3 regions of the [Pantoea] beijingensis genome follow, and region 1 is predicted to be linked to each of the others. Evidence: predicted binding sites of a transcription regulator. Region 1 holds the regulator's gene; each other region holds the start of a gene.
What was found. The regulator LexA, encoded in region 1, represses DNA repair genes until DNA is damaged. The targets are predictions, from matches to a motif close to TNCTGTATGTACATACAGNA.

Region 1 (10,293 bases):
GAAGCCCTTTTTTTATTATTTTATTGTTCACGCTGGTTGTAGGGTCAGCGGCGATGAATACGTTTGACTCAACTGCATTTATCCTGACATAAAATATAAGTAAAAAGTATGTTTAAATGCGGTAAAGAGCTGAGCAAACAGCCATGCTGTGATCCAGCGCGCATTCCATTTTCACTGCATATCCATAACGCATTGATTTATTAAAACGAAGTCCAGCGTCGATCGCGCGGTTTTGGATTTTTCCATCCGCGGTAAATCCATACCGCTACGATCGCCATAATCAGCCACGGCAACATTTTTACAACAACAGCTAACAGCCCACCGACAATCATAAAGAGGGTGGCAACCATCAGCGCGGCCAGTATGCCAGGCAGGGAAACACCGGTCAGCAGCAACATCAAAAAAAAACCAATCACAAACAGGATGTCCATTTGGCAAGCTCCAGATAACAGAATATGGGATCGCTATTACAAGAAGCATGCCAGCTCACAGTGTGCCTTAATGCATTGGAAAATATATCTTTTTATAAAAGCCGAGAACTCCTGCATGGTGAAACTGACTAAAAAATGGTTAAATATTAACGGCGCCCAGCAGCAACATCAGGCTGTCATCGGGATCTTATCAGCAACCAATGAAAGGGCCTGCTCCACTACGTCAATCCCTGCACCTGGCTTATGGGCGTTTTCACTCAAATGACGTCGCCACTGACGTGCTCCCGGGATCCCCTGGAACAGACCCAGCATATGCCGTGTCACGTGTCCAAGATACGTCCCCTGGGATAGCTCGCGCTCAATATAGGGGTACATCGCTCTGACAACCGCAACGGGATCAATTTCCGGGCGATCGCTCCCAAATAGCTCACGATCAACCTGCATCAAAATAGCGGGATTCTGATAGGCTTCACGCCCCATCATTACGCCATCAAGATACTGCAGGTGGTTTCGTGCTTCACTCAGGGTTTTCACGCCGCCATTAATAGCCAGGGTTAATTGTGGGAAATCACGCTTTAACTGATAGACACGTGGGTAGTCAAGTGGGGGAACCTCGCGGTTCTCCTTCGGGCTTAGACCAGAAAGCCAGGCTTTACGTGCATGAATAATAAAGGTATCGCAGCCCCCTTGATGCGCCACCGTACTAATAAAATCGCATAAAAACGCATAACTATCCTGCTCATCAATACCGATGCGGGTTTTGACCGTAACCGGGATCGCGACTACATCACGCATCGCTTTAATACAATCCGCTACCAGCGCAGCTTCACCCATCAGGCAGGCACCAAACCGGCCATTTTGTACGCGATCTGAAGGGCAACCCACGTTAAGGTTAATTTCGCTGTAACCACGCGCTTCTGCCAGCTTCGCACACTGGGCTAACGCGGCAGGGTCGCTACCACCAAGCTGTAGCGCCACCGGCTGCTCCTCTTCATTCCAGGCAAGATAGTCGCCCTTGCCATGGATGATCGCGCCGGTTGTCACCATTTCGGTATAAAGCAACGCCTGTTGTGTCAGCTGACGATGAAAATAACGGCAGTGGCGATCTGTCCAGTCAAGCATGGGAGCGATGGAAAAGCGGTTTGCAGGGGGATTATGGGTCATGAAGAAAGATAACTCTGTGGAGGTTAATAAATGACGATTATGTGTGCAAGGATATCACAGAATTAGCCAAGGTGCGGATCGCACGCCTCAGTACCCTGCAGAAATTAAGTCGCATCTGAGTGATTGGGCCGATGTAGGGTATTACCAACGAGCGAACAGGATCACGGCGAGTTGACTGTATGAGCGCATCCTGTAGCATTCGGTGTTTTTTTGCGTACGTGATAAGATAACATCTCATTTCGGCGCGGAGATCTTTTATGAGTCCTATTCTTCCTGAACAGATCCTGTCACAGGCTGAGAAACTCTGTCAGCAACGTAATGTGCGTCTGACACCACAGCGCCTGGAAGTCCTACGATTAATGAGCGAACAAAATGGAGCTATCAGCGCTTATGACCTCCTCGATTTGCTGCGCGTTTCAGAACCTCAAGCCAAGCCACCTACCGTCTATCGCGCACTTGATTTCCTTCTGGAACAAGGATTTATTCACCGCGTTGAATCGAATAATAGCTATGTAGTTTGTCACCATGTCGAGGAACCCCGGCATACTTCAGCCATGTTAATATGCGACCGATGTGGTTCAGTTGATGAAAGGCATGCTCAGGGCGTTGAAGATATCTTACAAATACTGTCACATCAGTCCGGTTTTAACCTGAGACACAGTATTATCGAAGCTCACGGGCTATGTGCCGGCTGCGTTGAAGTTGAGTCTTGCGCTCAGCAAGATAATTGTCAGCACGATCATAGTTTAGTGAGCAAAAAACGCGGTCGCTAGCCACTATCGGCATCGGCGTCGATCCCACATTGTGGGGGGGAGCGTAGGGGTACATTTAGCGAATAAAGCGTAAGTAAGGGAGAAATGACTCTTCGCCAGAGAAGTAGAAGAAATATTAAACGGCACCTCCGTGTGCCTGGGTAGGAGCATCGTCCTGAAAGGCTTAAACAGCGCTATATACAGCCACGACGTAACGTCCTGAGGCTTACGCTGTTCTCTATAGAGCCAATGACGCCGAGACGGATAAAAAACGCTGCCGCGTCAAATACAACAGGCATATGCGTCTACCAGCGATAGTCTTTATTGGTTGTTTCCCAATCGTTGACCTCTTTCTCCGCTTCATCCTTCGCATATCCGTATCGTTCCTGAATTTTTCCGACAAGTTGATCGCGTTTACCTTCGATAACGGTCATATCATCATCGGTCAACTTGCCCCATTTCTCTTTCACTTTACCTTTAAACTGTTTCCAGTTACCGCCGGCTTCGTCTCTATTCATGTTCAATTCCTCTACCTTAGGTGATAACAGCTTCTGGTGTTACATATCAGAGAACGCTTTTCCGTTGGAGGAAAACGCTGTCTACTTGCTGATTACAGTTTTAATTGTAGTTCATATTATTGCAATGAGACGAAAAGGCAGATAAAAATCCCAAAATAGAAACTAAAAATAAGCACAACATCCTGAATGCATTAGCAATATTCGAACCCATCATCAACGGATGGAAAACAGCATTACGTCTATCAGCTGGGGAACCAACTCCCTTTTTTCCAATGCTGGTGCCAGATCCACCAAAGTGTTATCCCCCGAAGCATCAAAAACACCATCACCGCCAGCCACAACCCATGATTCCCAAGCCACGGCAATGTCAGCAGCGTCAGGCCATAACCCAATGCCGCAACCGCCATGCCATTACGCATATCACTACCACGCGTCGCGCCGATAAACATGCCATCCAGTAGATAGCACCAGACACCAATCAACGGTAAAACCACCTGCCAAATCAGATAGTGCCCAGCCAGCTCGCGCAACGACGGCAATGATGTCAGCATCGAAACGATCCACTCCCCGATCAGGGCGTAGACCAGTGAAAAAAAGAGGGCAACTAATCCCGCTTGCCGACAAGAGGCATGCCATACTTTGAGCAACTTACTGCCATCACGGGCACCATATGCTTCCCCTGAATAGGCCTCCACCGCATAGGCAAATCCGTCGAGAGCATAGGCGGTAAAGGTGAGGAACATCAATAAGACCGCATTCACCGCAACGGTATCGCTCCCCAAACGTGCACCCAAAATAGTCAGTGAAGCAAAACAGAGTTGTAACAGCAAAGATCGCAACATGATGTCGCGATTCAGGCGCAGCAGGCGAGAAAAATCGCCACGCCAGCTGCGGCACAGTAGCGACAGTGAAATACCTCGCAGTTTGAGCACGCGCCAAATCATCAATAACCCGACCACTAAAGCGGCATACTCGGCGATAGCCGTTGCAGCAGCAGCGCCTGCCACCCCCCACTTCAGCCCGATTACAAACCACAAATCGAGAAGAATATTGACCAGATTGCCGACCACCAACAATACCACCGGCGCACGCGCATACTGCACCCCCAGCAACCAACCCAGTATCACAAGATTCGCCAGCGTTGCCGGTGCGCTTAGCCACCTTATCGACATAAACTGATGAGCCTGGTAGAGCACTTCACCGTTACCACCCACGATACGGATCGCCAGATGACTTAAGGGCTCTTTACACAGGACAAAAAATGCCCCGGCAACCAGTGCGATGAATAAAGGTTGCATCAGCGCACGTGCCAGCGCGGGTTTATTGCCCACACCAAATGCCTGCGCGGTTAATCCTGTCGTGCTCATTCGCAGGAATAACAGCAGCATAAACAGAAAGCTGGTGGCGGTCGTACCAATAGCCACACCGCCAAGATACGCGGGGCTATCAAGATGACCAATAACGGCGGTATCAACCAGGCCCAATAATGGCACAGAGATATTTGACAGGATCATCGGTAGTGCAAGACGCCACAGATTTTTATCAGCTACGGAAAAGAGTCGCATAAGCATTCAGAACGCGAAATGCCCTTTTATTGGAGGATGCGTGAACGGATGCAACGGATACAAAAACATCCACTCAAACGCACGCCGATACCATCAGCGTGCAAGCTGCACTACTTTTATAACCAGTTACCGTTACGAATTACCCCAACAGCCAAACCTTCAATGGTCAGAGATTGCTGACGCAAGTCGACAACAATTGGTTGAAACTCACTATTCTCTGGCAAAAGCTGAACCGTATTTCCTTGTTTTTTCAATCGCTTAACGGTAACTTCATCATCAATACGCGCAACCACAATCTGTCCGTTATGCACGTCCTGCGTTTTATGCACCGCAAGTAAATCGCCGTCCATGATACCAATATCTTTCATGGACATACCGCTAACACGCAGCAGAAAATCAGCATGCGGTTTAAATAAACCAGCATCCACCTGGAAGTGGCATTCAATATGCTCCTGCGCCAAAAGCGGTTCGCCCGCGGCCACCCGACCAATGAGTGGCAGACCCGTTTCGTCTTCCATCATCAAACGAATACCGCGTGAAGCACCGGAAACAATTTCAATTACGCCTTTGCGTGCCAGCGCCTTCAGGTGTTCTTCCGCAGCATTAGGGGAACGGAAACCCAGTTGCGCAGCAATTTCCGCACGCGTAGGCGGCATACCAGTCTGATTAATGTGATCACGAATCAGATCGTAAACCTGTTGCTGCCTTGCTGTTAGTGCTTTCATTCCGCCCCCTGGTTGTTTATACAGTCGCTGTGAGTATATACAGGTATTTGTGGCTTGAAAACCTAAATGAGTCAAAAAAACAGCGATTTGTGGAATTTTGAGCAGGCTATCGTAAAAGTGGCCACAGCAACATTATCCAGACGAAGAGGGCAAGCAGAATGCTTAACAGGACCGCAGCAGAGCCCATATCCTTTGCCCGGCCGGAGAGAGGATGGAAATCACTACCAACGCGGTCAACAATCGCCTCAATGGCACTATTCAGAATCTCCACGATCACAACCAGCAGCACGGAACCAATTAATAACACGCGAGTTACGGCATCAACCTCGAGCCAGCAAGCAATCACAATCGCGATTAGCGCCGCTATCGACTCCTGTCGAAACGCGGCTTCATGCTGCCATGCTGCGCGCAATCCTTGCCAGGAATAACCCGCTGCTTTGATGATACGAGTCAAACCCGTTACGTTATTTGCCATATTAATTGAACCCTTTGAGATGTTTAACGTCAATTTGGGGATGATGCGCAAATTGCAATGCCACAGATCTTGGTGGCACTTTCTGGTATGCTTGCCGCGCTTTGCTAACAAGAGGCTTCATGTTATCTATGTCAGGTTGGCGTAATTTCTATTATAAGTTACTGAATTTACCGCTCTCATTTTTGGTGAAGAGCAAGGCTATTCCGGCCGATCCGGTAGCTGAACTGGGGCTCGATACCTCGCACCCTATTATGTATGTGTTGCCTTATGATTCAAAGGCCGATCTCCTTGCACTGCGAGCGCAGTGCCGTATCCATAATCTGCCCGATCCACTGGAACCGCTGGAGATAGATGGGACGGAATTGCCGCGTCATGTCTTTATTCATGAAGGCCCACGCGTGTTCCCCTACTTTGTACCTAATCTGGAATCGGTAAAGCTTTTCCATGAGTATCTGGATCTGCATCGAAGCAATCCCGATCTTGACGTACAGATGGTGCCGGTTTCAGTGATGTTTGGCCGTGCGCCTGGCCGCGAAGTACAGGGCGAACAAACACCGCACTTGCGCGTATTAAATGGCGTGCAAAAATTCTTTGCCGTGCTGTGGCTTGGGCGAGACAGTTTCGTTCGCTTCTCTCCAATGGTTTCCTTGCGCTATATGGCAACGGAACATGGTACCGACAAGACGATCGCGCAAAAGCTGGCACGCGTCGCGCGGATGCACTTTGCCCGGCAGCGTCTGGCGGCCGTAGGTCCGCGTTTGCCGGTGCGCGAGGAGTTATTTAAGCGCTTGCTAAAATCGAAAGCTATTGCTAAAGCGGTAGAGGATGAAGCACGCAGTAAAAAAATACCCCACGAAAAGGCGCAACAAAATGCTATTGAGCTGATGGAAGAGATCGCAGCTGATTTCTCCCATGAAACAGTTCGACTGACCGCTCGTGTTATGGATTGGACATGGAGCAAACTGTATCAGGGCATTAATGTTAATGGTGGCGAGCGGGTACGCCAACTGGCGCAGGATGGACATGAAATCGTCTATGTGCCCTGCCACCGCAGCCACATGGATTACCTGTTGCTCTCCTATGTGCTTTATCATCAGGGGCTGGTTCCCCCTCATATCGCTGCCGGTATTAATCTGAATTTCTGGCCAGCCGGACCGATTTTCCGGCGTTTAGGTGCCTTTTTTATCCGCCGTACTTTTAAAGGTAACAAGCTCTACTCCACGGTATTTCGTGAATACCTTGGCGAGCTATTTGCCCGTGGTTATTCGGTGGAATACTTCGTGGAAGGCGGACGTTCACGTACCGGACGCCTGCTCGCACCTAAAACCGGCACGCTGTCGATGACGATTCAGGCGATGCTGCGCGGCGGCAACCGGCCGATCACGCTGGTACCGATTTACATCGGCTATGAGCACGTCATGGAGGTCGGCACCTACGCCAAAGAGTTGCGTGGCGCGACAAAAGAAAAAGAAAGCTTTATGCAGATGGTTCGGGGGTTGCGTAAGTTGCGTAATCTGGGCCAGGGTTACGTTAACTTCGGTGAACCACTCCCACTGGTTAACTATCTCAACAAACATGTGCCCGAGTGGCGTGACGCCATCGATCCGATTGAAGCTCAGCGTCCCGGCTGGCTAATCCCTGCGGTAAACGATATCGCACAGCGGGTGATGGTCAGTATTAACAATGCTGGTGCTGCAAATGCAATGAATTTATGCGTCACGGCCCTACTGGCCTCACGTCAACGTTCATTGACGCGCGACCAATTGACCGAACAGCTAGACTGTTATATTCAGTTATTGCGCAATGTTCCCTACTCTCCAGATGCAACCGTCCCCGACCTGAGCGCAGAAGCGCTGCTGGATAGCGCATTGGGTATGAACAAGTTTGAAACCGAACAGGATAATATTGGCGATATCATCATTCTGCCCCGCGAACAGGCGGTGCTAATGACCTACTACCGCAATAATGTTCATCATATGCTGGTGGTGCCCGCATTGCTTGCCGCGATTGTGCAACAGCACCGTGAGATTTCACATGCTGAGCTATTGCGTCAGGTTAGCGTGATTTATCCGATGCTGAAAAGTGAGCTATTCCTGCGCTGGGACAAAGAAGAGATCCCACAGGTTCTGGATGCTCTCACCGCCGAACTCGCTCGTCAGGGATTGATTATTGCTGATGAGGCCGTAGTGCGTTTAAATCCTGTCCGCTTTCGTTCTCTGCAATTACTGGCTGCTGGTGTACGTGAAACGCTGCAGCGCTATGCCATCACGTTTTCGATTCTCAGCGCCAATCCTGCAATCAATCGCGGTTCACTGGAAAAAGAGAGTCGTACGATGGCACAACGCCTTTCCGTGCTACATGGTATCAATGCGCCCGAGTTTTTTGATAAAGCCGTCTTTTCATCACTGGTATTAACACTACGTGATGAAGGTTATATCAGTGATACCGGAAACGCACTGCCAGAACAGACACAAAAAGTATACCGGCTGCTGGCAGACCTGATCACTCAGGACGTGCGTCTGACCATAGAGAGTGCGGTTGCACCTTAAGGCGCGCGGCGCGCATCCCCGGAAGCTCATTGCATAAGTGACCGGGGAGTCGTAGCAACCAGACGGCTTCTGATTCAGCAAAAATTTCGCTCACCAGCGAACTGGTGACAAAACACAGGGAGTGTTTTGAACAGCACTTGTGCGGGTCCCGAAGGGGTAAGCCCCAGGGATGGGGCTGATAATCGCGAAAGGTGCGTTCGGAAAACAGCATTTGTGAAGGGAGCTGCGAAGCGGGCAAGAAGGCTGTCGAAAAGCGCGGGGGCTGGGCCAGCGCTTTCCTGTCCTGCAGGGTTACCCGAAGGATGAACGGAACCGCCCCTGACTAAAACATCGTCGCAAAAGGCGCGGTATTTAATGCCACGCCAATAAATAACACTAACCCAACGTAATTATTATTTAAAAAAGCCTGAAAGCAGCGCTCACGCTGGCGGCCTGCAATCAGTTTTTGCTGATGGACGAACAGGGCCCCCGCCAACAATAACGACCAGTAAAATGCACCGTTAAGCTGCAATTCCCCCCCCACCGCCATCATGAATACCAGCGCAGCCAGTTGCAACATGCCAACGATCAGCTTATCGAAACGGCCAAAAAGAATCGCGGTTGATTTTACCCCGATCTTCAAATCATCATCCCGATCTACCATGGCGTACAATGTGTCATACGCCACAGTCCAACAGATATTCGCGAAGAACAACAGCCAGCAGGCCAGAGGAACGCTCTCGCTCACCGCCGCCCACGCCATTGGGATCGCCCACCCAAAAGCCGCCCCCAATACCACCTGCGGTAAATGGGTAAACCGTTTCATGAAGGGATAAATCCACGCCAGTGCTAATCCCACCAGCGATAACCAAATAGTCATGCTATTCAGCGTTAACACTAAGGCAAACGAAATCAGCGCCAGCGCTACAAATAACAGCTTCGCTTCTTTCTCACTCACTCTTCCGCTCGGTAAAGGGCGTTCCGCGGTGCGTTTTACGTGCCCATCAATTTTACGATCGGCAAAGTCATTGATGACACACCCCGCCGCTCGCATAAAAAAAACGCCCAGCACGAACACCACCAGCACGCTTAAGGAAGGAACAGACATCCCTGCAAGCCACAATGCCCATAATGTCGGCCACAGCAGCAGCAAAGAACCAATAGGCTTATCAATGCGCATCAGGCGGCTGTAGGCCTGAAGCTTATTAAGTTGCAGACTTTTTTCCACGTTAGTGAGTTCCTTCAGCGGTCACACTTAAATAAAGCGGTGCCGCAGGCAAAAACAGTTCAGTAAGCAATAAAGGCTTGCCTGACAGACGCAGCCGGGAACGCCGTCCCCATAACGATTCTATCGTGCCGGGCTCAATAAAATCACGCGTCAGCGTCGATGATGCAAAAAGATAGCGCCCAAGCGGACGAGTGCCGAGGTCTTGTAGCATCGCTTCAGGGCCAATAAGGGTGGATTCAGGCACAATCGTGCGCCCTGCCAGCCAGGGAACGCCATCGCCAAATAGCAGAATTTCTCGCAGCCAATAACGTTGTTCAAACGGTAACAGCGCCGCTTCAGCACCAACCTCTTCTGCGCTGATAAAACCTTCTTGCAGGGGCTCAACAGTTACTTTTTGACAATGGCGCTCAAAGCGCTTCGTCATGGAATCTTCTTCCATTAACCAATCCAGCAACGGAGCAGTAAGCAAAGGTGACGAAGCGGGAAGCCATTCGATCGCGCGCAGCAGTTTAAGCGCGTTATCCGACATACGGCATCTCCGGGTTGAAAATCAGAGGCAATAGTGTAGCGCAGACCATCGGCGAGAACACGCCACACGGGAGGGAATAAGCTAAATTCTGCCCGTCGCACAAGGTAAAAAAGGTGCGTCTGAGACGCACCAATCGTCGAGCAACATCAGCAATATGGGGATAACATCATCCCTTGCCTTTCACACTGCTGATAAAGGTTGCGCGTGCTGATGTAGAGCCAAGACGTTCAGCTTCATTCATTAGCTTCAGCGCTTTATCGATATCGCCCGCTTTTACAGCCTGCTTGATACCGTTATTAAAGTAGCTTTCAGTGTCATTGAGCATCGGTTCTGCTTTTGCTGCCGGTGCGACAGGTGTGGCAGGTGCGGAAGCTGGCG
Region 2 (10,293 bases), 1.2 Mb from region 1:
ACTGGAATTGACGAGTTAGGTGGCATATAAAGCATATCCCCCATCCCTAATAGCGATTCCGCCCCCGCCTGGTCGAGAATGGTGCGCGAGTCAATTTTACTGGAAACGGTAAAGGCAATACGTGTTGGTATATTGGCTTTAATCAATCCGGTAATTACATCAACCGAAGGCCGCTGCGTCGCCAGTACCAGATGGATGCCGGCGGCACGTGCTTTTTGTGCCAAACGCGCGATCAATTCCTCCACCTTCTTACCAACTGCCATCATCAGGTCAGCAAATTCGTCGACCATCACCACGATGTAGGGCAGTTTCTCCAGGACTGGCGGTGTCATATCCATGCTATCGCCAGGTTTCCAGAATGGGTCCGGAATGGGACGCCCCATCGCATCCGCTTGCTCAATTTTTTCGTTGTAACCAGCCAGATTACGTACGCCGAGCGCCGACATCAATTTATAACGACGTTCCATCTCACCTACGCTCCAGCGCAAGGCGTTGGCGGCATCTTTCATATCAGTAACCACTTCCGTTAACAGATGTGGAATACCTTCATAAACCGACAATTCGAGCATTTTCGGGTCTATCATAATAAAGCGCACCTCTTCCGGTGTCGCTTTGTACAGCATACTGATAATCATGGCGTTAACGCCAACCGACTTACCTGAGCCGGTAGTCCCCGCAACCAAGAGATGGGGCATTTTTGCCAGGTCAGCCACTACAGGTTGGCCGGCAATATCTTTGCCCAACACAATTGCAAGCGGTGATGGATTATCCCGGAACTTCGCACAATCAAGCACTTCACGCAAATAGACTGTCTGACGATGCTTGTTAGGCAACTCAAGACCTACATACGGTTTACCCGGAATCACTTCCACCACACGCACCGCAACAGCGGAAAGTGACCTTGCTAAATCACGTGAAAGGTTAGAGATACGCGCGGCTTTAACGCCAGGAGCCAGATCCAATTCAAAGCGCGTGATCACGGGGCCAGGGGAAATGCCCACGACTTCAGCCTTCACGCGGTAATCGCCTAAGCGTGCTTCTACCAGACGCGCTGTTTGCTCCAGAGCAAACATATCAACCGGCTCTTCCTCTTCAGGTGGAGAGGTTAGCAGATCAAGCGTCGGTAAAGGCGTGGTTGGTTTCTCCAACGGTTGCTCATGACGCATCAGGAACGGATGAATCAGACTGTTAGGCGCAGGCGCTTCCGGGACAGCAGTTTGCTCAGCATGTCGCATAGTTTGCGGCGCTTGTATTGCTGGCTGGGGCACCTGGATTGGCTGCGCTACCTGAAGTGGCTCAGGCGTCTGAGTTTGCTGCCAGTTCGAGGGTGATGCCACAGGCTGTGGCGCATCAACATCAGGCACCGCTGCAATCGTAAACAGTGGTTCACTCGGTCCTTTATCAACCAAGTCATCCATCGGCGAAAAATTGAACGCATTTGAAGTATCCAGCGAGAAAGCAGAAGTCTTATCCTCCTCTTCCGGCACTGAATAACGCTGCTGCTGTTGCTGCGCAAATTGGCGAGCCAGCGCAGCCTGCTGCAATGCTTCTTCATCGTCTTCTTCTGATGTAAATGTTTCACCATAACGTTGCTGTTGCTGCGCCTGCCAGGATTCCCGTAATTGCGCCTCCTGGATTGAATCATCCTCTTGCTCGGTCAACGATGCTGGTTGCTGACGGCTCTCCTCCTCTCTGGCACGCTCTTCCGCCATACGCTGAGATGGCAACTTGATACCGAAGGAAGCCAGTTCCCGACGCGTCGGGAGCTTAACCGGATTAGGACGCGGCAATTCAGGTCCAATGCCTTGCTTCACTTGAGGATTACTGTCCGCCACACTGGTGGCGCTAAAGCCAGGCATAAACGGTGCCGCCGCCGCGCCTCCCGCCATTTTTGACGCAGAAGAAAAATCACTGCCCTTTTCGGCAGAAAACGGAAGATCAACCGCATCCGTAGCAGGTAACGAAAAATCGAAAGGAGAAGCGTCGTTAACCGGGGGGTCATCGCGCCAGTTCCCCATGCGCGGGCCTTCATCTTGCCGATTATATCCGGACGCAGGTACCTCTTCAGGGATTTCAAAACGATAGACAGGGGGTTCTTCAGGCTGCGTACTCAATTGTGTTGACGCGACGGCTGAATGTGCCTGTGTAGTCGGCGTAACAATCGGGTTCTCAGTTGTCGCTACTGAAGGTACCGATGCCAAATTATCTACCGGCAGTTGTTCAGCAGCAGCGGCGCTGGTAGCCAAAGCCGTCGTGGTGGCAGTTGCGGCCTTAACCAACAGAGGATCCGCTTGATTGAGCAGCTCTTCATCTTTAGCTATATCTGTTGTAACAATTGCATCATCAACGATTTTTTTCGGCGCCGCGAGCAAAACGTCATCGTCATCATCACTGGGCGTCAACGCACTATTGATGACGGGTTCCTCAGCGTGTGTATCAATCTCATCGTCATGCCATTCATCTTCGCGACGTGAGCGATTACTGGCGAAGGTCAGAACCCCCATCACGGCGCCACCGATTTTTTCCGCAATCGTCAGCCAGGACCATCCGGTATATAGCGTCAGGCCAGCAGCCCAAACGCACAGCAGCGTCAATGTGCCACCCGCGCCACTAAACCACGGAGCCATCGCGTTACTCATCAAGCTGCCAATCACACCGCCGGAGGCAAAATACCAGATATCGTCCGCATTCAGTGCCGCAAGGCCACAGGTAGTCACCACCAGAGCCAACACGCCGATCAAACGCAGGGCAACAGCAAAATAATCGATATAGTCCTGGCTATCGCGCTGACGAAAGGTAATCCAGCATAGTCCAAGAATGACCGGTGGAATGGCATAGGCCATTACACCAAAGATGAACAGTAGCGTGTCCGCAAGCCACGCCCCTACCCCCCCACCCAAATTATGGATAGGCTCATGCCAGGCGGTCTGTGACCAACTGGGATCGGAAGGGTTAAAGCTCACTAACGCCACCATCAGATAGACGGCGAAAAGAGCCACAATAATTAACAACGCTTCGAGTAAACGACGTCCACTACTCAGCGGCTGTAACGAAACTTCTTTATCTTCTGTGTATTCCTGGCTCAAGAGAACTCTCCAGGTGCCTGTAAACTATGAAGGCAACAGCGCCGGGCAAGCCCGACGCTGAACCTGTATGAATTCACAGGAGTGTACCGAAATCTATCAGGTTTTGCACCTGCCCTGTGTTATCGCGTTTTAATCACTAAGCGATTACTTTGTTTCACTTCTTCCATGACCACGTAAGTGCGCGTGTCATTCACGCCCGGCAGACGCAGCAAGGTTTCACCCAATAGTTTACGATAGGCCGACATATCTGGCACGCGCGTTTTCAACAGATAGTCAAAATCACCGGAAACAAGGTGACATTCTTGAGTTTCCTCAAGTTTTTGTACCGCGGCGTTAAATTGTTCGAACACATCTGGTGCACCACGATTCAGAGTAATCTCAACAAAAACTAACAGTGAAGCGTCCAGGTAGTGTGGGTTGAGCTGGGCGGTATAGCCAAGGATAAAGCCTTGCCGTTCCAGACGACGAACACGTTCAAGACACGGTGTTGGGGATAATCCCACCCGTTTAGAAAGTTCAACGTTCGAAATACGACCATCCTTTTGTAATTCATTCAGGATATTACGGTCGATTCTGTCGAGATCTTTACCAGGACGTTTTTTATTGTCTACCATTATTATAGTCTCTCTTAATTCCTTCCCTTAACCTGCCATCCCCTGAACAACATCACTGTTACAGGGTTCTTTGAAGTGAAGACATTGCGCCTGTTGCCCGTAAAAGCGCTCACGTGTTATGGCGCATGTTGTCTGTCCGGACCATGCGTCATTACCAATGACAGGCTGAGTTTATTCGGGAAAAAAACGCGTAACATGGCATCAAACCCTGCTGTGGCATCCCAAAAACCCTCTGCTTCTTACAATGTTTTCGCAAAAGCGCAGCCGATTGTCAAAGTAAAACAAACAAAATCAGTACAACATGCCAAATCGCTGGCTGCATAACTGTTTTTTAATGGATATTTTTGCTTTTATTCTTTCGGGTAAACGTACGATTGTGGCCGCTGCAGCGAAAACCCATCACTCATCGGCAAAAGCTCTTACAGTGATTGCTAACAAAACTGCGGAATACTTTTTTTGCGACGCTAAATTCCATACAATCTCTAATCATGTTTGCCAGTTAACCAATGAGGATCTCATGAGCACGGCCAAACACAGTAAACTATTAATTCTGGGCTCTGGCCCGGCGGGCTATACTGCCGCAGTGTACGCCGCGCGCGCTAACCTGAATCCAGTATTGATTACCGGCCTGGAGAAAGGCGGTCAGTTAACCACAACCACTGACGTCGAAAACTGGCCTGGCGATCCCAGCGAATTGACCGGCCCATTGCTGATGGAACGCATGCATGAGCATGCTGTTAAATTCAATACGGAAATTATTTTCGATCACATCCACACCGTAGACCTGCAAAACAGACCATTCCGTCTAACAGGTGATAGCGGCGAATATACCGCTGACGCGTTAATTATTGCGACGGGTGCATCGGCTCGCTATTTGGGTCTGCCTTCAGAAGAAGCATTTAAAGGCAAAGGCGTTTCCGCTTGTGCCACATGTGATGGATTTTTCTATCGCAATCAAAAAGTTGCAGTTATTGGTGGCGGAAACACTGCGGTTGAAGAAGCCCTGTATCTGGCTAATATTGCCGCTGAAGTCCACTTAATCCATCGTCGCGACAGCTTTCGTGCAGAGAAGATCCTAATCGATCGTCTAATGGAAAAAGTGAAAAATGGCAATATCGTGTTACATACTGACCGTACCCTGGAAGAAGTCCTGGGCGATCAGATGGGTGTCACCGGTGTTCGGTTACGTTCGGTTCATGAGCAAGAACATACCGAGCAGCTTGACGTAGCCGGACTATTTGTTGCCATCGGCCACAGCCCTAATACAGCTATTTTTAACGGCCAATTAGCGCTGGAAAATGGATATATCAAAGTGCAGTCCGGTATCCAGGGCAACGCAACGCAAACCAGTATTCCTGGCGTGTTTGCCGCAGGCGACGTGATGGATCATATCTATCGTCAGGCAATTACCTCGGCCGGTACTGGCTGTATGGCTGCGCTGGATGCGGAGCGTTACCTTGACGGCCTGGTTAAAAACGATAAGTAACTTGTTAATAACTTGATCGAAATTAGCTCTGGCGACTGTTGAACAGTCGCCTTTTTATTATCTGCGCTGTAACATTGCCTGCGCCTGCTGCTTGGGTCATTCATGTGGCATTGCCGATCGGCTGCCAGTTTCGTTTTTTCGACAAGAACGGCATTTGATGAATAAAACGCGTCAACAAGAACTCACCCGCTGGCTGAAGCAACAAAGCGTGTATGCGCGTCGTTGGCTAAGGTTCTCTTTTCTGCTTGGCCTGGCGGCAGCGCTACTGATTATTTTGCAGGCATGGCTGCTGGCATCATTACTGCATAATCTGATCGTGCTGCAATTGCCTCGCGCCAGTCTGATCCCTGATGTTCTCTCTTTACTGCTCTGCTTCGTTGGTCGTGCCATTATTGCCTGGCTACGTGAGCGCTGTGGTTTTTATGCCGGCAAGATTATCCGCCGCACGCTACGTAAAGCAGTGCTCGATCGACTGGACGCACTCGGCCCTGCCTGGATCCAGGGAAAACCAGCCGGAAGTTGGGCCACGCTGCTATTAGAGCAAATAGAAGAGATGCAGGATTACTATGCGCGCTATTTACCGCAGATGACGCTGGCAGTGTTAATTCCCTGCTTTATATTGATCGCTATTTTTCCTGTTAACTGGGCTGCCGGGCTTATTTTACTGGCAACTGCGCCGCTAATTCCGCTGTTTATGGCCCTGGTGGGAATGGGGGCTGCCGACGCAAACCGACGTAATTTCCTTGCTCTTTCACGTCTTAGCGGTCACTTCCTCGATCGCCTACGTGGGATGGAGACATTGCGCCTCTTTCATCGCGCTGACGCAGAGACTGAAAGTATTCGCCAGGCCTCGGAGAGTTTTCGCCGCCGCACCATGGAAGTGCTGCGTCTCGCTTTTCTTTCATCTGCCGTTTTAGAGTTTTTTGCCTCAATTTCCATCGCCATTGTGGCGGTCTATTTTGGTTTTTCCTATTTGGGTGAACTGGATTTCGGTCATTACGGAAATAGCGTTACCCTGTTCGCCGGTTTCCTTGTCCTGATCCTCGCTCCTGAATTTTTTCAACCTTTGCGCGATTTAGGTACTTTCTATCATGCAAAGGCGCAGGCGGTTGGCGCAGCAGATGCATTGCACACTTTCCTGAAACAGAGTGACGATCGCGTTATGCAGCGGGGTGTTCAACCTTTCCCGGAGGCCCCGACATTAAGCATTGTGGCACATGAACTCACAATCTTGTCACCGTCTGGTGCAACGCTCGCCGGCCCGCTAAGTTTTACACTCGGAGAGAGGAAACGCATTGCATTGGTCGGACAGAGCGGAGCCGGGAAAACCTCGCTACTCAATGTACTGCTGGGTTTTCTTCCTTATCAGGGGTCGTTGACCATAAATGGCATTGAACTGCGCGACATTTCCCCCGAAAGCTGGCAACAGCGACTGGCATGGGTCGGACAAAATCCTCATCTCCCTGCACGGACGCTACGGGATAATCTGACAGGCGGTACAGCGGGTGATATCAGCCTGAACAACGCGTTGCAACAAGCCAGCGTTGATGAGTTTCTGCCCCGCCTGCCGGAAGGACTTGATACAGAATTGGGAGAGGATGCGGCTCGTCTTTCGGTCGGCCAGGCACAGCGTGTGGCGGTTGCCAGAGCATTGCTCAAGCCCGCACAACTTCTGCTGCTTGACGAGCCGGCAGCGAGTCTTGACGCCGATAGCGAGCAACGCGTGATGTTTGCATTGCAGCAGGCTTCTTACCAACAAACCACGTTATTGGTCACGCATCAATTGCACCAGCTCGCACTTTGGGATGAAATTTGGGTCATGCGTGATGGTTTGTTGATCCAGCAGGGGCACTATGACGAATTGTCCGCCGCTCGCGGACCTTTTGCCAGTTTGCTGGCCCAGCGTCAGGGAGAAATCGAATAATGAAAGCCCTCCTTCCTTTTTTAAAACTATACCGCCGCCATACCTGGCTGCTGGCATTGGGCGTGATACTCGCCGCGGTCACCCTGCTGGCCAGCATCGGCTTATTAACCCTTTCTGGCTGGTTCCTTGCAGCATCATCATTGGCAGGTATCGCTGGCCTCTATAGCTTTAATTATATGCTGCCGGCTGCCGGCGTACGTGGTGCGGCAATCACGCGCACCGCCGCACGCTATTTCGAGCGTTTAGTCAGCCACGATGGTACTTTCCGGGTGTTACAGCATTTGCGCGTATTTACTTTCAGTAAGTTGCTACCGCTCTCGCCCGCGGGGATCGCCCACTTTCGTAAGGGTGAACTTCTTAATCGTCTGGTTGCTGATGTCGACACGCTCGATCATCTCTATCTGCGCGTTATTTCCCCGCTGATTGGGGCATTTACGGTAATTGTGGTCGTGACTTTTGGCCTGAGCTGGCTCGATATAAACCTGGCGCTCACGTTGGGGAGTATTTTATTGCTTACGCTACTGTTTTTGCCTCCACTATTCTATCGAGCCGGGCAACCTGCCGGTGCGGCAATAACTCAACTTCGCGGCCAGTATCGTTTGCAGCTAACCCGCTGGCTGCAGGGCCATGCCGAGCTGAATATTTATGGCAGCGCGCAGGATTTTCGTCGTCAGTTAGAGAATTCTGAACAGCAGTGGCAGCAAGCTCAGCAACGGCAGGCCAACCTGACCGGATTGTCACAGAGCGTGATGATGCTTATTAGTGGTGCCACTGTTATCCTGCTGCTATGGCTGAGTGCGGGAGGCGTCGGTAATTTTGCATCTCCGGGGGCGTTCATCGCGCTATTTGTTTTTTGTACGCTCGCCGCCTTTGAAGCACTGGCCCCCGTTAGCGCTGCGTTTCAACATTTAGGTCAGGTTGTGGCATCCGCGCTACGCGTGTCGCAGATTATCGATCAACAACCCGATGTTGTTTTCCCCGATCGCCATACAACGGTTTCGCCCGGCGCTGCGGTGCAGCTTACTGATGTCAGTTTCCGCTACGAGCATACAGTTGAACCGGCTATTCAGCATCTTTCATTGACCGTCGCCACGGGTGAAAAAATTGTGTTACTCGGACCTACCGGCTGTGGTAAATCAACGTTGCTCCAATTACTCACCCGAGCATGGAACGTACAAAGCGGCAGTATTCAGCTCAATGGCGTAGCGTTGCCGCAATGGGATGAAACCTCGCTACGCGCGCGTATCAGCGTTGTTAGCCAGCGCGTCCATCTGTTCAGCCAGACGCTACGGGATAATTTACGCCTCGCCGCACCGGACGCTGACGATAGCAAACTGGAAGAGATACTGCGCCAGGTGGGACTGAATAAGTTACTGGATAACGCTGAGGGATTGAATGCATGGATGGGGGAAGGCGGCCGTCAACTTTCCGGTGGTGAATTACGGCGGTTGGGCCTGGCACGCGCGCTGCTGCATAGCGGTGAGTTACTACTCCTGGACGAACCGACAGAAGGGTTAGATGCAGAAACTGAACATCATATTCTGGCTCTCCTTGCTAAGCTGACCGCCCAAAAAACGGTTGTGATGGTAACACATCGACTGCAGAGCCTTGACACGTTTGATCATATTTATGTGATGGATCAAGGCACGATTATTGAGCATGGCAATCACCTGCAATTGCTTGAGGCCCGGGGGCGCTATTGGCATTTTCATCAACGTTTGGCGTTATAATTTTTTTGCCAGAACACCTGGATCTGGCAAGCGCGTATAATCAATGTCATCCGGACATCTGCCATGCCCGTGTTATCACCGTCAGGGAATAACCCACTATGCGATTGATTCAGCTATCCCGCGAATCACTAAATTTTCCTCCACCAGAAATGGCGTTGAGAGAGCCTAATGGCCTGCTCGCTATCGGTGGCGATCTTAGCCCTTCTCGTCTACTGGCAGCTTATCAGCGAGGGATTTTTCCATGGTTTTCCGCAGGCGATCCTATTCTGTGGTGGTCACCTGATCCGCGCGCCGTGCTGCTACCCGAAACATTTCACCTGAGCCGCAGCATGAAGCGCTTTCATCAACGTTCACCTTATCGTGTGACACTTAATCAGGCATTTAAGACAGTCATCGATGGCTGCGCCAGCGAACGCGATGAGGGGACCTGGATTACACCAGAAGTAAAACATGCCTGGCTCAGGCTATTTGAAATGGGTAAAGCGCAGTCGATAGAGGTATGGCAGGATGATGAAGTCGTTGGCGGTATGTATGGCCTGGCATTGGGGCAAGTATTTTGTGGCGAATCCATGTTCAGCCGCCGTGAAAATGCATCTAAAACAGCGTTGCTGGTTTTTAGCCGCTATTTCCATCAAAACGGTGGGCGCCTGATTGATTGCCAGATTTTAAACCCACACACTGCCTCACTCGGTGCGCAAGAGGTTTCACGCGCGGTCTATCTTAATAGCTTGCAGATGCTGGGGCAGCAGTCCGTTGCAGAAGATTGCTGGCAAGTCAAAACGCTTTTTTGACGTCAGTAAACGATGTTTTCCGCGCAATTGCTGATAAGAGTGGTATAATATGCGCGTTTGGTATGTCGTCCGCACTTTGCACCCACCACGCAGGCAGTTTGAATTTGGGCAGCGCGGAAAATCTGCACGAAATGCGTGAGGATTTCGTGCTCTGTGCAGGTTCAAAATAGCAAGTAAAATAGCCCTAATGGGACAGGCTCTTAACCCGCTATTGCCCCCGCTGACGTCATCATCACACCCAATATTTACGCTCTCGTTTCTCACTGCGCATTATGCGTAAAGTGCTAACGAACGCTGGTGAAATCACCAACAATTCTTTACATAATACTTGAAATTCGGCATTATCTTGCCGGTTCAAAACTAAGGTAGTCCACCCAGAGGATTCGATGGCCAAAGAAGACAATATTGAAATGCAGGGTACCGTACTTGATACGTTACCTAACACCATGTTCCGCGTAGAGTTGGAAAACGGTCACGTGGTTACCGCTCATATCTCCGGTAAAATGCGCAAAAACTATATCCGCATCCTGACGGGCGACAAAGTCACTGTAGAGCTGACCCCGTACGACCTGAGCAAAGGCCGCATTGTCTTCCGTAGTCGCTAATTTGCCCTATTCCGTGTCAGTGCCCACAGGCAATTGGCGCTCATAAAAAAAGGCCGG
Region 3 (10,293 bases), 1.3 Mb from region 1:
CTGCTCACGTTTTCCTGTTCAGGGCTTATGGCAACTGATTTATTTCAAAAAATTATCGCTGATGCCGCATTAGATGCCCACCGTGATGTACAGTTTATAGAACAGTTCCGTCAGGCCGCTGACCATCCGGTCATTGCAACCTATCCGGAAGGTATGTACCTGAAAGGCTTTGCCTGTCGCGTGCTGTGACTTGAAAATGCTGAAATCGCCCCCATTCTGAAAAAAGAGCAACGTTTTTCAGGAGGTCGCGATGATTGCCAGTAAATTTGGTATCGGTCAACAGGTCCGGCATAAGCTGCTGGGCTTTCTGGGGGTGGTCGTGGATGTCGACCCGGAATATTCGCTGGATGAACCCGCAGTTAATGAAGTGGCGGAAAGTGAAACGCTTCGTACCGCGCCCTGGTACCACGTGGTGATGGAAGACGATGATGGCACAGCGGTTCATACCTACCTTGCTGAAGCACAACTGGCGTGGGAAATGCAGGGGGAGCATCCTGAACAACCTTCGCTTGATGATTTGGCTGCGTCTATTCGTAAGCAATTGCAGGCTCCCCGTCTACGCCTCTGATAAGACCCCGCGAAGCGGGGTTTTTTTATTTACCGACACGCTTAAGACTCAGATGCCGGACTCACGCTTTGCGTGCCGCCATTCTTACCGTTGCCGCGATCATATAATTTTATTTTTTTTCCAACCCCAGTCTGGGGATCTCGATTTTAGGACAACGATCCATAATTACGGTCAACCCTGACTCTCCAGCCAGTACCGCGGCCTGCTCATTAATTACACCCAACTGGAGCCAGAGTATGTTGGCGCCTATCGCAATCGCTTCCTGCGCAACGCCATAAGCCGCTTCAGGATTGCGGAAAACATCAACCATATCCACCGGGTATGGGATCGCTGCCAGCGTGTCATAGACCTTCTGTCCCTGTAACGTCTGTCCGGATAATTTAGGGCTAACCGGCGTTACGTTATATCCCTGTGCCAGTAGATAAGCCATGACACCGTAGCTTGGCCGAGTGGGATCATCACTTGCGCCTACCAGCGCAATCGTTTTTGTTTTCTGCAAAACCTCTGCAATTTTTGTATCGTTCATATCCTTCTCCGCTTATGTTGCCTGCCACAATTTTAGGCGATCTGCCACTTGATGAAGGAACTGATTTGCTTCATTTTACTTTCTAGCTTCATAGCACGAATAAATATGTTTAAATGTTAATAAGCTGCCATAATGTAAGAATTTGATACATACGCCGCATTATATACCCAAAATAATTCGCGTTGCTGGGCGACAGCAAGCATTGGCCCGGAGTGAGCGCCGAAGGCGCATAATCCACGGGAACTTCCTCAGGTCAGGTAAGTGACCGGGTGACTGAATATAGCCGGGAGTACAATGATATAGTTGTCTTTCGCGCCATGGAGTGATGATGAAACTGCATTTGGTCCTGTCGGGTTTACTTGCCCTGTTGGTTGCTGCTTCCTGCCAGGCAACCACGCTTAAGCTGGCACCTGAAATCGACCTGTTAGTGCTTGATGGGCGAAAAATATCTGGTTCTCTGTTAAGAGGGGCGGAAGGTTTGGAGTTGGAACGCGGTGAGCACCAACTCCTTTTCCGTGTAGAAAAAACGCTGCATCAACCTCCACATAGCGTGGAGAAACTTTACGTCTCTGTTCCACTCATCGTCACCTTTGACACACAGGTGAAATCCGTCTCGATTCAGTTACCGCCACTGAATAACCTGCGCGATGGTAAGATATTTAATAAAGCCCCAACCTTTCATTTAGTCGATGAAAGTAATAACGTGCTCGCCACCAAACGCGATCGCCTGATGCTTGCTCCCGATGTGGATGTGGAACAGGCAATGGTTGCCTATAACCGCGATCAGAAAGTCGCTTCTGTTCCTCGCTTTGCTGTCCCGCAATCGATTACACATGTTCAGCGATTCTTCCCGACAGATATAGCGTCAAATGCCTCTTCCGCAGAGCGTTTGCTACAGCTTTGGTATCATCAGGTTGATACGGCAACTCGCCAACGTCTGATTTTATGGATGAAGGCGCTGCGGGCATGTTGATGTTGACCATTTGGCAGCCGTAAACTCAATGACGCGGATAACTACCTTGTCTTTACGTTCATTACTCTATGCAAAATCAGGATGGCTTAATGGAGCAGACCCAGCGGACACTTCCGGCATTAAAACATATTGCGTTAGTTGCACACGATCACTGTAAAACCTCGCTATTGCAATGGGTTGACGCACACAAGCATGCGCTTGAGCCTCATGAACTTTATGCCACCGGCACCACCGGCAATTTGATTCAGCGTGAAACAGGATTAGAGGTGAACGCCATGCTCAGCGGACCGATGGGGGGCGACCAGCAGGTCGGTGCTCTTATTTCTGAAGGAAAGATCGATCTGCTGATCTTCTTTTGGGATCCTCTGAACGCCGTTCCGCACGACCCCGATGTCAAAGCCCTACTGCGTCTGGCTACCGTATGGAATATTCCGGTGGCTACCAACCGCTCTACCGCGGACTTCATTATCCACTCTCCACTATTTGCCCATGAAGTAGATATCCAGATCCCTGATTATCCGCGTTATCTACAGCAGCGCCTCAACGCTTAATTTAGGCGCTCGCCTGGCTGGGAAACAGCGAATGATGGGCCATGATGGCCCACCTTGTTACCTACCCCACATTCTCTGGTTTTATTCATCTCAAAACTTTTATTTTTTATGGCTTACGTAGTATCGGTACGCCCAGGCGTTTGAATTGTTCCACAAATACCGAAGGCTGCTGGCGATCAAACAATAACCAGACCTGCTGCTTTGCCCGGGTTATCGCCACATAAGCGAGTCGCCGTTCTTCCGCATCGGGAAAATCTTCCGGTTGCGGGAGTAATCCCTCTTCCATCACCGATTCTCGTACTGCCGCAGGGAAACCATCTTTACCCTCCTGCAATCCGAGAATAATCACAAAATCAGCCTGTTGCCCTTTACTGGCATGTATCGTCATAAAATCAATCGTGAGTTTTGGCCAGCGTGTTTTGGCCCTGTCCAGTATTTCCGGGCGCAAATAATGGTAACGCGCCAGAAGCAGTACGCGTTCCTCCGTCAAAGCATAGCCGCTGATTTTATTTAACAATGCGTCCAGTTGATCGTTTGGAAGTAGAGAAATCGCTTTTTTATTGCCTTTTGTCAGGCTGTTGAGTGGCTTGCGCAGCTGATGTGGATTTTCCTGAATAAAGGTGTTCGCGATCTCACCAATACGCTGATTAAAACGATATGTGGTATCCAACACGCAGCGTTCACCCTCACCAAAATGGTGATGGAAATCGGTAGTCAGGGCCATTTCCGCACCGCTAAATCGGTAGATTGCCTGCCAGTCATCACCAACGGCAAACAGTGTCGTCTGTTTATTTTGCTTACGTAATGCTGCGAGCAAAGCAGCTCTTTGCGGTGAGATATCCTGAAATTCGTCGACCAGAATATGTTTCCAGGGACTGATAAAACGACCTTTCTCCAGAATATTCACCGCCTGATGAATCAGCCCGGAAAAATCGACAGCCCCCTCTTCTTTCAGTGTCGTCTTCCAGGCCTTCAGAAGCGGTGCCATTAATTTCACTCGCTTCGAAAACAACTCACGAACGGATTCTGGTGCTGAATCAATCATCGCCGCCTGTGCTCCGCCATGCATTCGCATCAATCCCAGCCAATGTTCCAGCCGACCGGCTACTCGCTGCGCAAGCTTATCATTTTTCCAGAACTGTTCTTCTTCCACTTCCCAACCCAACTCATCCTGCAACCAGTGGCGCCAGCCACTAGCCTGTGCTTTTTTCTCACTACATTGTTGCCGCCAGTGAGTAATCAGCATACTACGCCGGTGCTTGCTGTCGGTTTCAAGCTTACTAATCGCCGGGGATTTATTACTGCCATGCTGGATAATATGTAATGCCAACGCATGAAAAGTTCTGGCCTGAATCCCCTCAGTGCTGAGACGAGATTGGATCCGATCATTCATCTCTTCTGCTGCCCGGCGTCCGAATGCCAGCAGCAAGATTTGCTCCGGAACCGCCTGCTTACGCATTAACAACCACCCGACACGCGCCACCAATACCGACGTTTTGCCGCTCCCTGCTCCTGCAAGCACCAGCAATGCATCCTCACCGTTAACCACTGAGCGTGCCTGAGAGATATTCAGTGGCGAGGTTTCAACACGACTGAAAAAATCCGCATACTGTTTCAGCATCCGGGCACTCCATTCGTCGTTACGCCTTGCCATCAGCGATTCACCCTCGTTAAGCCAGTTCAAGCAGGTATGCCAGGCTTCACGGCAATGGTCAAATTCGTCAAGACGCTCTACCGGTAGCGGCAAAGCGTCAAACGCACGATTAATCGTGCGCCGAAGTTCGCTAAGCTCACTACGCCGCAACCACTTATCCTGCTGCTCAACGTTCTCAAGTGTGTCGATGACCTCCTGCAGCACCTGCGCGCTAACGTCGCTCATCTCGTCACTCCATGCCTGCCACACTTTGGTCAAATAATGGTAAAAGCGCTGCGTTTCACTCCATTCAGTGCCGTGTAAACGCACCACTTTGCCCTCTGGCAGGCTAAACTCCAGCTCCCCCCAAACCAGCCCACGCTTACATTCAATGGAGAGCAGTTGATTGAACGGGATCAGATACTCGTGTTTTTCACCACTGACCTCGACGCCCGCCGTTAGCAGTCGCACCTTGTTATAGGGATGTTGTGCCAGATGTTTACCCAGCGACGTTGATTTAAGTTCCATTCGGCTCGACCCTGGCTGCACGTTTATTATTCGTTAGGTAGTTTACCGGTCAGGAGTTTACCGCTCCACCGTTAAAACACGTTACAATCAACGAATTGTCTGATTGCCGCTTTCGCTCACTTATTTAAGGGAAGGATGTCGTTTATGCGTACCGTACTTAATATTCTCAACTTTGTTCTCGGCGGCTTTTTTACTACGCTCTCCTGGCTTCTGGCTACGCTGGTCAGCATTATCCTGATTTTTACATTGCCGCTTACGCGCTCCTGCTGGGAGATTACGAAGCTATCACTGCTCCCGTTTGGCAATGAAGCGATACACGTTGATGATCTTAACCCGCAAGGCAAAAATGTGCTGATGAATACGGGGGGAACTCTGCTTAATATTTTGTGGTTTATCTTCTTCGGCTGGTGGCTGTGTATTTCCCATATAATGATTGGTGTCGCACAGTGCATCACCCTAATTGGCATTCCGGTTGGTATTGCAAACTTTAAAATTGCAGCCATCGCACTGTGGCCCGTCGGTCGCCGTGTTGTATCCGTCGAAGAAGCCAGAGTCGCTCGTGAAGCAAACGCACGTCGCCGTTTCAATTAAAAGAGCCTCTAAGCATGTTTGCCATTAATCCGTCCCTGCGCCGATACGTATTTAATAGCACCTGCCTTTATAATGTACGTATTTTTCTGGCGCTGGCCGGAACCGTTGGCGTTCCCTGGTGGCTTCAACAGGTGACATGGACTATTCCACTCACCCTCGGGGTTGTTGCCGCAGCACTCACCGATCTTGATGACCGTCTTAGCGGGCGATTGCGCAATCTGATTATTACGCTGATCAGTTTTTGTATTGCGTCAGTGTCTATTGAACGTCTTTTCCCCTATCCCTGGCTATTTATTGTTGGATTAGCCGTATCAACTTGGGGATTTATCCTGCTTGGCGCATTAGGGCAGCGCTACGCCACCATTGCGTTTGGTGCGCTACTGATCGCCATTTATACTATGTTAGGCATCGGGCTTTTTCCGCAGTGGTATTTACAGCCGGCACTGCTGCTGATCGGGGCCATCTGGTATAACCTGCTTACGCTCACCGGCCATCTGCTGTTTCCGATACGTCCATTACAGGAAAATTTAGCCCGCAGTTTTGAACAGTTGGCACATTACCTTGAGGCAAAAGCCAACCTTTTCGATCCGGACATAGAGGAAGATGAAGATGCACCGTTAATTGACGTTGCAATGGCTAATAGTCAGTTGGTGGCTGTTTTAAACCAAACCAAAAATTCCATCCAGTCACGGTTGCGTGGCGATCGAGGCCAACGGGGCACCCGACGCGCACTCCATTATTACTTTGTTGCCCAGGATATTCACGAACGAGCGAGCTCGTCACACGTTCAATATCACCTGTTACGCAGAGCCTACCGCTACAATGAAATTTTGTTTCGCTTCCAGCGGCTACTCAATATGCAGGCAAAAGCCTGTAACCAGTTGGCTCGATCAATATTAAGACGCGAGACTTATCAGCATGATGCTCGTTTTGAACGCGCCTTCGCTCATCTGCAAATGGCGCTGGAGCGTCTGCCTGTCAATGCCGAGGGGGCAGGCGATATAAAAGCAATGCACTACCTGCTTAATAATTTAAAAGCTATTGATGCACAGCTGGCGACCATTGAATCAGAACAGGCACTGGCGCATGAACATATTAATAGCGAAAACAGCCTCTCAAGCGAAGGCCTTACCGGCTGGAGCGACATCAAGCTGCGTATCAGCCGCCACTTAACGCCGGAGTCAGCCCTCTTTCGTCATGCAGTAAGAATGTCGTTAGTGCTGTGTGTGGGGTACGCTTTTATTCAATTGGCAGATTTACAACGGGGTTACTGGATCCTGTTAACCAGTCTTTTCGTTTGCCAGCCTAATTACAATGCCACCCGGCGGCGCCTGGCACTTCGCATTGCGGGCACACTGGCAGGAATCGTGTTGGGCTTACCCATCTTATGGCTGGTTCCCTCCGTTGACGGCCAGCTTATTCTTATCGTACTCAGTGGCGTTCTTTTCTTTGCCTTTCGCAATATACGCTATGCACATGCAACCATGTATATCACACTGCTGGTTCTGCTTTGTTTTAACTTGCTTGGTGAAGGATTTGAAGTCGCTATTCCGCGTATTCTGGATACTCTTCTGGGGTGTGGACTTGCCTGGTTTGCCGTCAGCTTTATCTGGCCAGATTGGCAATTCCGTCGCTTGCCTGCTGTAGCCGAACGCACACTTAGCGCTAACTGCCGCTACCTTGATGCCATTCTGGTTCAATACCATCAGGGCAAAGACAACCGATTAGATTATCGTATTGCCCGTCGTGATGCCCATAACGGAAATGCCGAATTAGCGTCAGTGGTATCGAATATGTCGACAGAAACAAGAGGCGATCCGGCACGGCTGGACGCCGCATTTCGTCTGCTTTGCCTGAATCACTCTTTTCTGAGTTATATCTCCGCACTGGGGGCGCATCGGGAAAAAATCACACGTTCTGAAATGTTGGCATTACTCGATGACGCCGTTTGTTATGCTGATGATGTACTGCAAGTGGATGATGTCACCGACCAACAGGCTGAACATATGCTTGATACGCTGACCCAGCGCATGGCTAAGCTTGAGCCTAGCCATGACACCACTGAATCATTGATTTTGCAGCAACTGGGCTTGCTGATCGCACTTTTACCCGAAATCTCGCAATTAAAGAAACAGATCGTACATTCATTCTAATTCTGAATGTTCTCTCTTTCCTGCCCCGTTGTTTGCGTGATTAAACCAGTCTCGCAGTTCTTCCTGGATTGCGACGGGAAGCGCTGCGCGGTGGTATCCTGAGATCGCCCCCTCCAGAGCAAAGAGCGTGTTGATACCGATGTTTTTATTGACCGCTTTCAGCTTTAGCCAACTACGCCTCGCGCCCGTTTCCCGCAACATTTTCACGCTGCAGATTCCCACCTGACGTAATAGCATCTCAAGCCGCACGCACATATTGGGCAGGTCTTTGACTCGGAGGTTTAGGCGTCGGGTTTTCCCTTCCCGCTGAGCATGCTTCAGCGCCCCCTGCGACAGTAATAGTAATTTTTCCGGCTGCTGCCAGAGCGCTTCATTCACATGGTAATACGCCAGTGATATCGGCATGCCACGTTTATTAAAAATCAGCGGAGCCATGCTTCCCTCAATGATATAGGGTTGGATTTGCTCACACGCGCGCAGATAAAGTTCACCTTCGGCTATCACAGCAAAAACAACTTTATTCACCGCGAGGCTATACCCCCCAAACTGCGTGCGCGCATCAATTTTACCCAGCGAAGCCAGACTGCGTATAGATTGTTCTACCCTCTGTTTCGAGTTTTGCATCTCTCTCTCCTTGAACAGAAAACACTCCATAAAACACTTTATTTACAATCAATTAGAAAGTATGCAATTCACGTAACCTGTTCAATCAATAAATGCTTTAGGGATCTTTTACATTCTCAATCTGCGATCTGTTTTCCGAAAATGAGGTTGATCTTTGCGCACAACCCATATACTGTACATTCATACAGTGTCATCGTGAGATATAAATTATGCGCACTCATTTCCTGAAAAGTTACTCTCCACGTAGTGGTATCGGCCTTCCTTCCACCCAGCCCTCTCTACACACATCGGCAAGCGGTTGGGTGAGCGAACTTAGCTACAGAGAAGATCAACCGGGCATGACGCAAATGCTCCTGTTACCACTGCTTCAGCAGTTAGGTATGCAGTCTCGCTGGCAGTTGTGGTTAACACCCCCACAGAAGATTAGTCGTCGCTGGTTAGAAACATCAGGCTTACCACTTGATAAAGTGATGCAGCTTCCGCAAATGGGTCAAATCAGCACTGTTGAGGCGATGATTAAAGCTCTGCAAACAGGAAACTATAGTGTCGTGTTAGGCTGGATACCGCACGATATGAATTCAGAAGATCGACGCAGGTTGGATGAAGCTGCTGCTATGGGCCAGGCTTTAGGCCTGATCATGCGCCCACAATTTTGCCTTTCGCCCTCTGCCGGACCAGAAAGTGGGATAAAAATTCACTCTACTTTGTATCATTAAGTAAAAATAAGATTTATCTCAGGATTCTCTACCGTGACTCTTGCCTTGGTTCGCTTATTCTACTCTGGCGCGGCTTAGCAATGAATTTGCCGCCCGGAAAGCGATTTTTCAATGAACAGAAACGCCCGGTAAATGTTAGCAAATATGTACGAAACGCTTTTTTTTTGCTGGCCATCGTCACATCACACTTGTAAGTTTCCCGGTACGTTGTAGACTTTATGTCGCTAGGGTGCTCAATAACCTCCGTTTTTCGGTAGAGTAACAATCGAGCTTATTACCCGGCGAAGGATAAACCAAGGGCTTAATTTAAAGCTCATTGCCTATTTGGATGATAACGAGGCGCAAAAAATGAAAAAGACAGCTATCGCAATTGCAGTGGCACTGGCTGGCTTCGCTACCGTAGCGCAGGCCGCTCCGAAAGATGACACCTGGTATACCGGTGCTAAACTGGGCTGGTCTCAGTACCATGACACAGGTTACTACGGTAATGGTTATGAAAATAATGATGGCACAACACATGAAAGCCAGCTTGGCGCTGGTGCATTCATGGGTTATCAGGCTAATCCTTATTTAGGTTTCGAGCTGGGCTATGACTGGCTTGGCCGTATGCCGAACAAAGGCAGCAACATAAACGGTGCTTTCAAAGCGCAGGGCGTGCAGTTGGCAGCTAAATTAAGCTACCCAATCACAGACGACCTGGACCTGTACACCCGTCTGGGTGGTATGGTTTGGCGTGCTGATGCAACACAGAACAACAACGGCAATCGCATCAGCGATCATGACACCGGCGTTTCTCCGCTGGCCGCTGTTGGTGTTGAATATGCGCTGACCAAAAACTGGGCAACCCGTTTGGATTACCAGTGGGTTAACAACATCGGTGATGCAAACACCGTTGGTGCTCGTCCAGACAACGCCATGCTGAGCCTGGGTCTGTCTTACCGTTTCGGTCAAGACGATGTAGCTGCTCCAGCTCCGGCTCCAGCTCCAGCTCCGGCTCCAGTTGTTGAAACCAAGCGTTTCACTCTGAAGTCTGACGTTCTGTTTAACTTCAACAAAGCTTCTCTGAAGTCAGAAGGTCAGCAGGCTCTGGATCAGCTGTATACCCAACTGAGCTCACTGGATCCTAAAGATGGTTCCGTTGTTGTTCTGGGTTATACCGACCGTATCGGTTCTGAGCAATACAACCAGAAACTGTCTGAGCAGCGCGCTCAGTCTGTGGTTGATTACCTGGTCTCTAAAGGTATCCCAGCTGATAAGATCTCTGCACGTGGCGAGGGTAAATCTAACCCAGTTACTGGCAACACCTGTGACAGCGTTAAAGGCCGCAGCGCCCTTATCGACTGCCTGGCGCCAGACCGTCGCGTAGAAATCGAAGTTAAAGGCATCAAAGACGTTGTAACTCAGCCACAGGCTTAAGTTATATCGCGTTA

Region 2: a site for LexA is predicted at 3,148-3,167, ahead of J1C60_RS11400 (DNA translocase FtsK 4TM domain-containing protein). Genes of this name have one in related genera too.
Region 3: a site for LexA is predicted at 8,318-8,337, ahead of sulA (SOS-induced cell division inhibitor SulA). Genes of this name have one in related genera too.

The regions. Positions count from the first base shown of each region.
Region 1 is NZ_CP071409.1:3,728,407-3,738,699, forward strand. Features, by position in the region: gene pspG (envelope stress response protein PspG) at 201-431, opposite strand; gene dusA (tRNA dihydrouridine(20/20a) synthase DusA) at 600-1,595, opposite strand; gene zur (zinc uptake transcriptional repressor Zur) at 1,853-2,368, shown strand; gene J1C60_RS16895 (CsbD family protein) at 2,653-2,865, opposite strand; gene dinF (MATE family efflux transporter DinF) at 3,108-4,430, opposite strand; gene lexA (transcriptional repressor LexA) at 4,547-5,155, opposite strand; gene J1C60_RS16910 (diacylglycerol kinase) at 5,262-5,630, opposite strand; gene plsB (glycerol-3-phosphate 1-O-acyltransferase PlsB) at 5,759-8,179, shown strand; gene ubiA (4-hydroxybenzoate octaprenyltransferase) at 8,502-9,386, opposite strand; gene ubiC (chorismate lyase) at 9,388-9,915, opposite strand; gene malM (maltose operon protein MalM) at 10,082-10,293, opposite strand, start outside.
Region 2 is NZ_CP071409.1:2,521,207-2,531,499, forward strand. Features, by position in the region: gene J1C60_RS11400 (DNA translocase FtsK 4TM domain-containing protein) at 1-3,086, opposite strand, end outside; gene lrp (leucine-responsive transcriptional regulator Lrp) at 3,206-3,700, opposite strand; gene trxB (thioredoxin-disulfide reductase) at 4,218-5,186, shown strand; gene cydD (heme ABC transporter permease/ATP-binding protein CydD) at 5,344-7,110, shown strand; gene cydC (heme ABC transporter ATP-binding protein/permease CydC) at 7,110-8,840, shown strand; gene aat (leucyl/phenylalanyl-tRNA--protein transferase) at 8,939-9,631, shown strand; gene infA (translation initiation factor IF-1) at 10,018-10,236, shown strand.
Region 3 is NZ_CP071409.1:2,449,408-2,459,700, forward strand. Features, by position in the region: gene rlmI (23S rRNA (cytosine(1962)-C(5))-methyltransferase RlmI) at 1-189, shown strand, start outside; gene hspQ (heat shock protein HspQ) at 251-568, shown strand; gene J1C60_RS11130 (CoA-binding protein) at 678-1,094, opposite strand; gene J1C60_RS11135 (DUF2057 family protein) at 1,423-2,067, shown strand; gene J1C60_RS11140 (methylglyoxal synthase) at 2,157-2,618, shown strand; gene helD (DNA helicase IV) at 2,725-4,779, opposite strand; gene J1C60_RS11150 (YccF domain-containing protein) at 4,924-5,370, shown strand; gene yccS (YccS family putative transporter) at 5,385-7,523, shown strand; gene J1C60_RS11160 (TfoX/Sxy family DNA transformation protein) at 7,515-8,147, opposite strand; gene sulA (SOS-induced cell division inhibitor SulA) at 8,357-8,863, shown strand; gene ompA (porin OmpA) at 9,212-10,279, shown strand.